Linked DNA regions of Telluria mixta. The protein of the gene in region 2 interacts with the protein of the main gene of each other region in a pairwise test. Links are inferred from orthologs where the notes say so. Each region holds a gene or a part of one and is shown on either strand. Other genes may lie near its edges.

Region 1 (5,443 bases), 2.7 Mb from region 2 along the record:
TCATTGGAAGTCTCAAGGATAGAAAACGAAAGTGTGATAGCCGGACGGCTGCAGGCCATCCAGCGTGAAATGCAGCGTGACCGGTTGCTCCGAATGCGGGCCGAAACCGCTGGCCGGCGACGTGCCGCGCGGCAGGTAGTCGGCGGGCGCCAGCACCCGGCGCAGCACCGGCTTGTCGCTGGCGTCGGTCAGCTCGAGCTCGATGCTGGGCCAGGCCAGCACGAGGCTGCCCTGGTTGCGCAGCAGCGTATTGAGTGCGTACGTGTTCGGGCCGAGCGTGGTCAGTTCGCCCGTCTCGATGACGAGGTTCTCGGCCTGCGCGGGCAGCTCCACGCGGCAGCCCAGGACAGCGCACGCGGCCCCCAGCGCCGGTTTCAGGCCCGGATGCTGCGCGGCCAGCGTGTTGCGGAAGCCCAGTACCGCCTGGGCCAGCAGCATGAGGAGCAGCACGACGGCACCCGCCGCCATCAGCATGCGCTGCGTGCGGCCCATGCGTTCCTGGCGGCGGCTGCGCTTGACGAACTCCGGCTCGTCGGTATCGCCCTCGGCCGCGAGGCGCAGCTTCGGCGGTTCGATCTTCGTCGGCGTCAGCTTGGACCGCCGTCCGCGCGCTTCGGTGGCACGCGCGGCCTTGCTGCGCGCCGGCTTCACCACGGGCGGGATCATCGCCGGTGCCGGCGCGGGCGGTTCGCTCGCGGCCGATGCGCGCAGCGGCAGGAAGGGCGGGGCGTCGGATGGCGGCGCGGGCGGTTCAGGGACGGGCTCGGGTTGCGGCTCCGGCTCCGGTTCCGGCTCCGGCTCCGCTTCAGGTTCGTAGTCCGGCAGCGGCTGGGCGACGATTTCCTCGGTCACCGGCAGGTCGAAACTCGGTTCGATGCGGTCGGCGGGCGCGTACGCGCTTGCAGGCGGCGGTTCGGCGACGACGTCTTCGGCGGGCTCGGGCTCGGGCTCCGGTTCGGTATCGGGCGCCGCGTGGACCACCGCTTCCAGTTGCGGTTCGACGCGGTCCGCGGGGGCGTAGTCCGCCGCAACCGGCGCTTCGACTGCGGCCGTTTCCGGCGCTTCCTCGGCCTCGGGCGCGCGTCGCCACACGTGCGCGCGCGGGGGCTCGGGCACGTCGTCGGCAGGCTTCGGCAGGATGCCGAGCGGATCGAAGGTGTGGTCGAAGTCGAGGGTGTAGACGGGCAGCGCGTCGTCTTCCTGGACGGGCGCCGGCGTGGCCGGCTTGTCCAGGTCGATCAGGTGGGCGTTGCCGTCAAAGATGCGCTGGCAAGACCCGCAGCGGACGATGCCGCCGCGGAGCTTGAGCTGGTCCGCGGCGACGCGGAACGTGGTGTGGCAATGCGGGCACTGGGTGGCGAGCGCCATGCCTTATTTGCTGCCGTCGGCCGTAGCACGTGCTCCCGGTGCAGACGCCGCGCCGAGCTGCCCGTGGAGGGCGACCCAGCCGTCCAACTCGGCCCAGACGCCCAGCTTGATGAAAGGTGCGTACGCGGCAGCCACTTCCTCGGCCTGGCGCGCCAGCACGCCCGACAGGATCAGGAAACCGCCGTCGGCCACGCGTCCCGACAGCATCGGCGCCATCAGCTTCAATGGGCTCGACAGGATGTTCGCGACGACGATGTCGAAACGTTCGTTGCCGTGCGTGGAGGCGACGAAGTCGTCCGGCACGTAGAAGTCGATCTCGCAGCGGTTGCGTTCCGCGTTCAGCTTCGCCGATTCGATCGCCTGCTCGTCGATGTCGACACCCGTGACGTCCGCCGCGCCGAGCTTCTTCGCGACCATCGCGAGGATGCCCGAGCCGCAGCCGTAGTCCAGCACGGATTTGCCGGGCGCCGGGTGGGCTTCCAGCCATTCCATGCACAGGCGCGTGGTCGGATGGCTGCCCGTGCCGAATGCGAGGCCGGGGTCGACTTCGAGGATCAGCGCATCGGGATCCGGGGCTTCGTGCCAGCTCGGCACGACCCAGATGTTCTTGCCGATGTGGATCGGCTCGAACTGCGATTGCGTGAGGCGCACCCAGTCGGCGTCCGCGACGGGACGCGTCGCGAACGCGGGCGCCTGCTGCAAGCCGATGGCGGCCGCAGCTTCTGCCACGATCGCGCCCTGGTCGGCATCCTCGTCCGTCAGCGCGACGACGCGGCTGTGGTCCCAGGCGGCTTCCTTGGGCACCATGCCCGGTTCGCCGAACAGGGGTTTTTCCGCGTCCGTGCCTTCGTCCGCGTCTTCCACCGAGACCGACAGCGCGCCCGCTTCCATCAGGGCGTCGGAGAGCCCCTCGGCATGCTCGCGTGCGATCTCGATGATGACTTCGGTCCAACTCATTGTTCGGCCTCGGCTTTGGCGCCGATCGCGCCATCCTTCGGCAGGTCCGGCTTGTGGGCCAGCTTCTGCTCCAGGTAGTGGATGTTGGTGCCGCCTTCGATGAAGCGGGCGTCGACCATCAGTTCGCGATGCAGCGGGATGTTGGTCAGGATACCCTCGACGACCATTTCCGACAACGCGATCTGCATGCGGCGGATCGCCTGGTCGCGCGTGGCGCCGTAGGCGATGACCTTGCCGATCATCGAGTCGTAGTGCGGCGGCACGTAGTAACCGGCATACGAATGCGAATCGACGCGGATGCCGGGGCCGCCCGGCGGGTGCCAGCCGGTGATGCGGCCCGGCGACGGCGTGAACTTGAACGGGTCTTCCGCGTTGATGCGGCACTCGATCGCATGGCCCGACAGCATGATGTCGCGCTGGCGGAAGCGCAGGCGCTCGCCGCAGGCGATGCGGATCTGTTCCTGCACGATGTCGATGCCGGTGATCATTTCGGTGACCGGGTGTTCGACCTGCACGCGGGTGTTCATCTCGATGAAGTAGAACTCGCCGTTCTCGTACAGGAATTCGAACGTGCCGGCGCCGCGGTAGCCGATCTTGCGGCACGCTTCGGCGCAGCGGTCGCCGATCTTCTCGATCAGCTTGCGCGGGATGCCCGGTGCCGGCGCTTCCTCGATGACCTTCTGGTGGCGGCGCTGCATGGAGCAGTCGCGCTCGCCCAGCCAGACGGCCTGCTTGTGCTCGTCGGCGAGGATCTGGATTTCCACGTGGCGCGGATTCTCCAGGTACTTCTCCATATAGACTTCCGGATTGCCGAACGCGGTGCCGGCTTCGGTCTTGGTCATCGCGACGGCGTTCAGCAGCGCGGCTTCCGTGTGCACGACGCGCATGCCGCGGCCGCCGCCGCCGCCGGCGGCCTTGATGATCACCGGGTAGCCGACGCGGCGCGCGGTCTGGATGATCTCTTTCGGATCGTCGGGCAGGGCGCCGTCCGAACCGGGCACGCACGGCACGCCGGCGCGGATCATGGCCTGCTTGGCCGCGACCTTGTCGCCCATGATGCGGATCGATTCCGGACGGGGGCCGATGAACACGAAGCCCGATTTTTCGACGCGTTCGGCGAAGTCGGCGTTTTCCGACAGGAAGCCGTAGCCGGGGTGGATCGCTTCGGCGTCCGTGACTTCCGCCGCGCTGATGATCGCCGGCATGCTCAGGTAGCTTTGTGCGGACGGAGCCGGGCCGATACAGACGGACTCGTCGGCCAGCTTCACGTACTTGGCGTCCTTGTCCGCCTCGGAGTGCACGACGACCGTCTTGATGCCCATCTCGCGGCAGGCGCGCTGGATACGCAACGCGATTTCACCACGGTTGGCGATTAGAATTTTTTCAAACATGGTAAGTTCGGTGTTTCTTTGAGTGCCGGCAGCATGCCGGGAGGGCGCGGTCGGACGACCGCGCCGGAGACGTTTAGCCGATCACGAACAGCGGCTGGCCGAATTCGACGGGCTGGCCGTTTTCCACCAGGATCTTGGTGATGGTGCCGGAGGCGTCGGCATCGATTTCATTCAGGAGCTTCATCGCTTCGATGATGCACAGGGTATCGCCTTCCTTCACGTTCGCGCCCACTTCGACGAATGCCGGAGCGCCCGGTGCCGAGGAACGGTAGAAGGTGCCGACCATCGGCGACTTGACGACGTGGCCGGTCGGTTCGGCCGGCGCGGCCGGGGCTGCCGCGGGCGCGGTTGCCGGCGCCGCCATGGCCGGAGTCGAGAATTGCTGGACGCCTTGCTGCGGCACCATGACCATCTGATTCTGCGGGATTGCCGAGGACTTGACGATGCGGACCTTGCTTTCGCCTTCGGTCACTTCGAGTTCGGCGATATCCGACTCGGCGACGAGGTCGATCAGTGTCTTGAGTTTTCTTAGATCCATGTGAAACCCCTTGGAATTATTTGTTTAAGAGCATACGGCGCGCCGGCGGTAGGTACTTACGCGCGAATGCGTGAAGTTGACGTAGATTAACGTTGTTTCAGCACGAAGTCGATGGCAAAGCGATATCCATCCGCTCCCAGCCCGCAGATCGTGCCCAGCGCGATCGCCGACAGGAAGGAGTGGTGCCGGAATTCCTCGCGCTTGTAAATATTAGAGATGTGCACTTCCACGAACGGAATGTCCACCCCCGCCAGCGCATCGCGCAGCGCTACGCTGGTATGGGTCAAACCGCCCGGGTTGATGACGATCGCGTCCACGCCTTCCTGGCGGGCAGCGTGGATACGGTCGATCAGCGCGCCTTCATGGTTGCTTTGGAAACAGACGATCTCCGCCCCGGCTTCCCGTGCCTGGGCGGTGGCGGCCTGCTCGATGTCGGCGAGCGTCGTCGCGCCGTACACCGCAGGCTCACGTGTCCCCAGTAAATTCAAATTGGGGCCATTGAGCAGCAGTAGCTTTTTCGCCATATAAAACCGTCTGTTTGCCCGAAAGACAGGCATTTTGCCGCCAACGTTACGTGTTGGCAAGCGATAAAAAGAAGTCGGAAAATAAGTGAACGACCGTTCACTGAAACTACAACTTGGCCAGGTCGGCGCGTACCTGATCGAACTTCAGACGGCCCAGGTAAGTCTTGCGGACCTGCCCATCTGCGCCGATCAGCACCGTAAATGGCAGCCCACCGTTCGCGTTGCCGAGGCCGCGCGCGAGGTCGGTGCCACCCATGCCGCCTATGTACAGTGGGTAGGAAATCTTGATTTTGCGGGCAAACTCGGCGAGATTCGTGGGGGAATCGATGCCGATGCCGATCACATTGAAATGCTTGCCGCCGTCCTTGGCCGCCAGTTCGGACAGTTCCGGCATCTCCGACACGCACGGCGCGCACCACGATGCCCAGAAGTTCACGAGCAGCGGCTTGCCCTTCCACTGGGCGAGGGGCTGCGGCTTGCCGGCCAGGTCGTTCAGCGAGGTTGCATACAGATTCGTCACCGCCGTGTGCGGACGGCCGTCCGTGGGCGAATACGTTGTCGTCAGCGGACCTTTGGCATCCTGCTTGACGCCGGCAATGGCGCCGAGCACGGTAAAGGCGGCGGCCAAGATCACATAGCCGGCCAGGTGTTTCTTATTCATCTTG
Region 2 (5,374 bases):
CGCCGTCCAGCTCGTGAAACCGGCGCCGCCGGGCAAGCCGAAGAACTGGCAGGCGTACAGCGACCGCTTCATCGAGCCGATCCGCATCAACGCCGGCGTACGCTTCTGGAACGAGAACGCCGACCTCCTCGCGCGCGCCGAGGCGACCTATGGCGTGCCGGCCGAGATCATCGTCGGCATCCTCGGCGTGGAGACGATCTATGGCCGCGACACGGGCCGCTTCCGCGTCGTCGACGTGTTGACCACCCTCGCCTTCGCCTATCCGGAAGCGCCGAACCGCGCCGACCGCATGGCGTTCTTTCGCGGCGAATTGGAAAACACACTGCTGCTGGCGCGCAAGGAAAACATCGACCCGTTCTCGCTGCTGGGCTCGTTCGCGGGCGCCGTCGGCATGCCGCAATTCATGCCGAGCAATATCCTGAAACTTGGCGTGGACTTCGACGGCGACGGCATCGTCGACCTGCGCGGCTCCGCTGCGGACGCGATCGGCAGCGTGGCCAATTTCCTCGTCCAGCACGGCTGGGATCGCAATAACACCGGACCAGCCGTGTTCCCGGCCGACGTGGCGCCCAGCCTCGCCTGGCAGCCGCTGCTGGGCGGCCTGGAAGCGCGCTACCGTCCGGACGAGCTCGGCGGTGCCGGCATCGCGACACGGTCCGCCCTGCCGGATGGCCGCCTGTATGGCCTCGTCGATTTACAAAATGGAGCGGACCCGACGGAGTATTGGGTAGCAAACGCTAACTTTTTTGCTATCACTAAATACAATCGCAGTTATTTCTATGCCATGTCCGTGGTCGAATTGGGCCGTGCGGTGCGGTTGGCACGCGGGATCTAGTACCTTTGCGGCAACAACTTTGTATCAGTTTGTAACAGGATTGTCATAAATACGGCTGAGTCATGCCGTCGTGACAACCTTATACCCCCGGGGGTATGCTTATTTCTCCTAGACAGTTCTCCTGAGAAACATGGCATCCTCCCCGATACCCCCTCTCAAGTTGTCATTCCGCCACTCAATTCCTAAACGTGCGGCGGCGCATCGTTAATTGCTCTACACTTAAGTTTAAATAAAAAACAATTATGTTCTCAGTGAGTTTGTGAGAGAATTGCATTGCGGCTATTGTTGCGATGAGACAACGAACTCAACGAAAGCCACTGATCTTTATTGCTCTTAAGTACTAAATTGGAAATTAGTTGTATAATTTAGTAGAAACTTTCATATCCTTACAGGAGTGGAAGTTCCGCCGCGAGCTCTGACAAACCCTCATAGGAATAGTGAATCATGACGAACCAAGTCGGTATCGATATGAACAGCGATTCGGAAAATGACGAACTGCTGCAATACAACCCGAATCGCCTGCTCGACACCCTGATCGAGAACCTGCGCCTGAAGAACGATGCGGCCCTGTCGCGCGCTCTGGAAGTCGCGCCGCCGGTGATCTCGAAGATCCGCCACCACCGCCTGCCGGTCGGCGCTTCGCTGCTGATCCGCATGCACGAAGTCTCCGATCTGTCGATCCGCGACCTGCGTTACCTGATGGGCGACCGCCGTGCCAAGTTCCGCATCAGCGACAAGCAGTTCAAGCCGAAGGACAAGGACAACACCGCAGGCGGCGCCGAGTAATAATGGCACGCACCGGACCGGACGGCGGCCATTGACGCCGCCGCCCCGCCCGACACTGCCGGCCTCCCGAACGATCGGATAGCCGGATCAGACGTAGTTTTCCCCGCAGCGCATGCGGGATGGGGATGTCCCAGCGCCGAGCACCCGCGCCGGACAAGCAAGACAATCAGGCGGGGAACACACCCGTCGACAGATAACGATCACCGCGGTCGCAGACGATGAACACGATCGTCGCATTTTCCACCGTCTGCGAGATACGCAACGCGATTTCGCAGGCGCCGGCCGCGGAAATACCGCAGAAAATACCCTCTTCGGCCGCCAGGCGGCGTGCCATCTGTTCCGCAGCGGCCTGGGTCACGCTCTCGACCTGGTCGATGCGCGATTTATCGAAGATCTTCGGCAGATAGGCTTCCGGCCATTTGCGGATGCCGGGGATCGACGAACCTTCCTCCGGCTGCGCGCCGATGATGCGCACCGCCTCGTTCTGTTCCTTCAGGTAGCGCGACACGCCCATGATGGTGCCGGTCGTGCCCATCGCACTGACGAAGTGGGTGACGCGGCCTTCCGTATCGCGCCAGATTTCCGGGCCCGTCGTCTCGTAGTGGGCGCGCGGGTTGTCCTGGTTGCCGAACTGGTCGAGGATGATGCCCTGGCCGTCCTTCTGCATCTGCTCGGCCAGGTCGCGCGCGTATTCCATCCCGCCCGTCTTCGGCGTCAGGATGATCTGGGCGCCGTATGCGGCCATGCTCTGGCGGCGCTCGATGGAGAGGTTATCGGGCATGACCAGCACCATCTTGTAGCCGCGGATCGCGGCCGCCATCGACAGCGCGATGCCCGTGTTGCCGCTCGTCGCTTCGATCAGCGTGTCGCCGGGCTTGATCTGGCCGCGCGCCTCGGCCCCGCGCAGCATCGACATCGCCGCCCGGTCCTTCACGGAACCCGCCGGGTTGTTGCCTTCCAGCTTGCCGAGAATGATGTTGTTGCGGGCCGCCGCTTCCGGCCCGGGGATGCGCACCAGCTGCACCAGCGGGGTATTGCCGATCGTGTCTTCGATGGTCTTGTATGCCATTGCCTACTCTTTTGCGAACGCGAAACCGACATTCTAATCCGAGACGGGGCGGCACGTACGGGACCGGGTCAGAGAGCGGCCCCGCGCCAAAGAAAAACCCCGCGCGCGGCGGGGTTCCGATGGGGCGGCCGGCGAATCCGGCGTGCGGCGAATCAGGCGGCCGGTTTGGCGGCTTCCGGCTTGGCCTTCGCATCGGCCGGCTTGGCGCCCGCTTTGGCGGGCTTGGCCGCTGCATCGGCCTTCGCGTCGGCCTTGGCGGCTGCCGTTGCCGTCATCGGCGCGCCGTCCTTCGATTTGCCATCCACCTGCAGGCCCGCCTTCGACAGCTGGGCCGCGCGCTTGTCGGCCACGCCCTTCACACGCTTCTGGAAGTCGGCCCAGTCCTTGAACGGACCGGCCTTGCTGCGCTCGTCGATGATTGCCTTCGACATGGCCGGACCAACGCCCTTGACCGAATCCAGCGCGGCGGCATCGGCCTTGTTGACGTCCACCTGGGCGAATGCAAAGCCCATCGACGCCACCAGCGTGGCGACTGCAAGCATCAGCTTCTTGATCATCTCGTGTTCTCCGTTATCGTGGTGGCGGCCGGGAGGTGGCCGCCTGTTGCCATAACGGATCAATACGACGGTGGGTTGACGGCGCGGTTTGCGACGACGCAATTACGCGTGGCCGTCATCCTTGCGCCGCTGCGCGAACAGCTCGTCGCGGGTGACCGTCGCCGTACCCAGCTTGCCGACGACGATGCCGCCCGCGCGGTTCGCCGTCGCCAGCGCTTCCGGCAGCGATACGCCGGCACCCAGCATGGCGGCCATCGTCGCGATGACGGTGTCGCCGGCGCCGGAGACGTCGAACACCTCGCGCGCGTCCGCGTGCACGTGCACGACCTCATTGGCCGTGTACAGGCTCATGCCCTCCTCCGAACGCGTGAGCAGCAGCGCTTCCAGGCCGAGGTCCGTGCGCAGCTTCTGGGCCTTTTCCGTCAACTGCTCTTCCGTCTTCCAGCTGCCGACGATGCGCTTGAGTTCCGACTTGTTCGGCGTGAGCATCGTGGCGCCCGCGTACGGCGTGAAATCGTCGCCCTTGGGGTCGACCATGACGGTCTTGCCGGCGGCGCGCGCGGCGCGGATCATCTCGGCCACGTTCACGAGGCTGCCCTTGTTGTAGTCGGACAGGATGATCACGTCGTAGTCCGGCAGCAGCGCCTTGAATTGCGTGAGCTTGTCGCGCAGGATTGTCTCGGTCGGCGCGTCCTCGAAGTCGATGCGGACCATCTGCTGCTGGCGGCCGATCACGCGCAGCTTGATGATCGTGGAGATCGCCTCGTCGCGCTTGAGGTAGCTGTGAATGCTCGATTCGCGCAGGATGCGTTCGACGTGGTCGCCCGCCTCGTCGGCGCCGACGACGCCCAGCAGGCCGCAGTGCGTGCCCAGTGCCGCGGCGTTGCGCGCCACGTTGGCGGCGCCGCCCAGGCGCTCTTCGCGGCGCTCGATGCGCACGACGGGCACCGGCGCTTCCGGAGAAATGCGCGAGACGTCGCCGAACCAGTAACGGTCGAGCATGACGTCGCCCACGACGAGCAGGCGCACGCTTTCCAGTGGCGGCGCTTCGGCCTGGCGGTAGCTGTCGGTCGGCAGCAGGCGGCTCGGGATAGTTCCGGTCATGCTCGCCTCACTTGCCCGTCAGGACGGAACGGCCGATGCCGTGGTATTCGATGCCAAGGCCCGTCATCAGCGGGGGCTCGAACAGGTTGCGGCCGTCGATGATCACCGGGTGCTTCAGGCGCGCCTTGATCTGCTCGAAGTCCGGGCTGCGGAATGCCTTCCACTCCGTGACGATGACGAGCGCCTCGGCGCCGTCCAGCGCTTCCATCGGCGTCTTCCTGAAGGCCACGCGGGCCAGCTGGGCGTCGGAAAGGTCGAGCGCCAGCACGCGCTGCGCTTCTTCCATCGCGACCGGGTCGTGCACGGCGACGCTGGCGCCACGCTCGATCAGCTCCTTCAGCAGCACGCGCGACGGTGCTTCGCGCATGTCGTCCGTGTTCGGCTTGAACGCGAGGCCCCAGACGGCGAAGGTCATGCCCGTCAGGTCTTCGCCGAAGCGCTGCACGACCTTGCGGCCCAGCACCTGCTTCTGGCGGTCGTTGACGGCTTCCACGGCGCGCAGGATCAGCAGTTCCTGGTCGTACTGGCGCGCGGTGCGCTCGAGCGCCTGCACGTCCTTCGGGAAGCACGAGCCGCCGTAGCCGGCGCCCGCGTACAGGAAGCTGTGGCCGATGCGCGGGTCGGAGCCGATGCCGTGGCGGACGGCTTCGATGTCGGCGCCCACCTGGTCGGCGAGATTCGCCAGTTCGTTCATGAACGAGATGCGGGTCGCGAGCATCGCGTTGGCCGCGTACTTCGTGAACTCGGCCGAGCGCACGTCCATCCAGTAGACGCGCTCGTGGTTGCGGTTGAACGGCGCGTACAGCAGCTTCATGACGTCGCGCGCGCGCTGGCCCGCGGGGCTGTCGTCGTGGCCGATGACGATGCGGTCCGGACGCATGAAGTCTTCGACGGCTGCGCCTTCCTTCAGGAATTCCGGGTTCGAGACGACGGCGAATTCCATGCTTTCCTCGCCGCGATGACGCAGCTCTTCGCGCAGCGCCGCGGCGACGCGGTCGGCGGTGCCGACGGGCACCGTGGACT

Evidence for each region. The genes of interacting proteins can lie anywhere in the genome.
Region 1: the proteins of cysM (region 2) and accC interact in binary tests that used the Escherichia coli proteins (3 or more experiments, as listed by UniProt). The link is inferred for Telluria mixta from one-to-one orthologs.

The regions. Positions count from the first base shown.
Region 1 is NZ_CP119520.1:2,852,591-2,858,033, forward strand. What follows is about bases 1,520-4,474. They hold accC (acetyl-CoA carboxylase biotin carboxylase subunit), read right to left. Parts: upstream 3,717-4,474; coding sequence 2,322-3,716; downstream 1,520-2,321. Other genes in these bases: prmA (50S ribosomal protein L11 methyltransferase), read right to left, coding at 1,520-2,325; accB (acetyl-CoA carboxylase biotin carboxyl carrier protein), read right to left, coding at 3,790-4,254; aroQ (type II 3-dehydroquinate dehydratase), read right to left, coding at 4,341-4,474. Also shown: P0M04_RS12780 (carbohydrate kinase family protein), read right to left, coding at 1-4; P0M04_RS12785 (DUF3426 domain-containing protein), read right to left, coding at 13-1,368; more of prmA, read right to left, coding at 1,372-1,519; more of aroQ, read right to left, coding at 4,475-4,778; P0M04_RS12810 (TlpA family protein disulfide reductase), read right to left, coding at 4,885-5,439; P0M04_RS12815 (hypothetical protein), read right to left, coding at 5,432-5,443. UniProt on the Escherichia coli protein: This protein is a component of the acetyl coenzyme A carboxylase complex; first, biotin carboxylase catalyzes the carboxylation of the carrier protein and then the transcarboxylase transfers the carboxyl group to form malonyl-CoA.
Region 2 is NZ_CP119520.1:158,251-163,624, forward strand. The notes cover bases 740-3,625. They hold cysM (cysteine synthase CysM), read right to left. Parts: upstream 2,691-3,625; coding sequence 1,788-2,690; downstream 740-1,787. Other genes in these bases: mltB (lytic murein transglycosylase B), read left to right, coding at 740-835; P0M04_RS00700 (hypothetical protein), read left to right, coding at 1,280-1,621; P0M04_RS00710 (ComEA family DNA-binding protein), read right to left, coding at 2,843-3,247; rfaE1 (D-glycero-beta-D-manno-heptose-7-phosphate kinase), read right to left, coding at 3,350-3,625. In the rest of the region: more of mltB, read left to right, coding at 1-739; more of rfaE1, read right to left, coding at 3,626-4,351; P0M04_RS00720 (UDP-glucose dehydrogenase family protein), read right to left, coding at 4,359-5,374. UniProt on the Escherichia coli protein: Two cysteine synthase enzymes are found. Both catalyze the same reaction. Cysteine synthase B can also use thiosulfate in place of sulfide to give cysteine thiosulfonate as a product.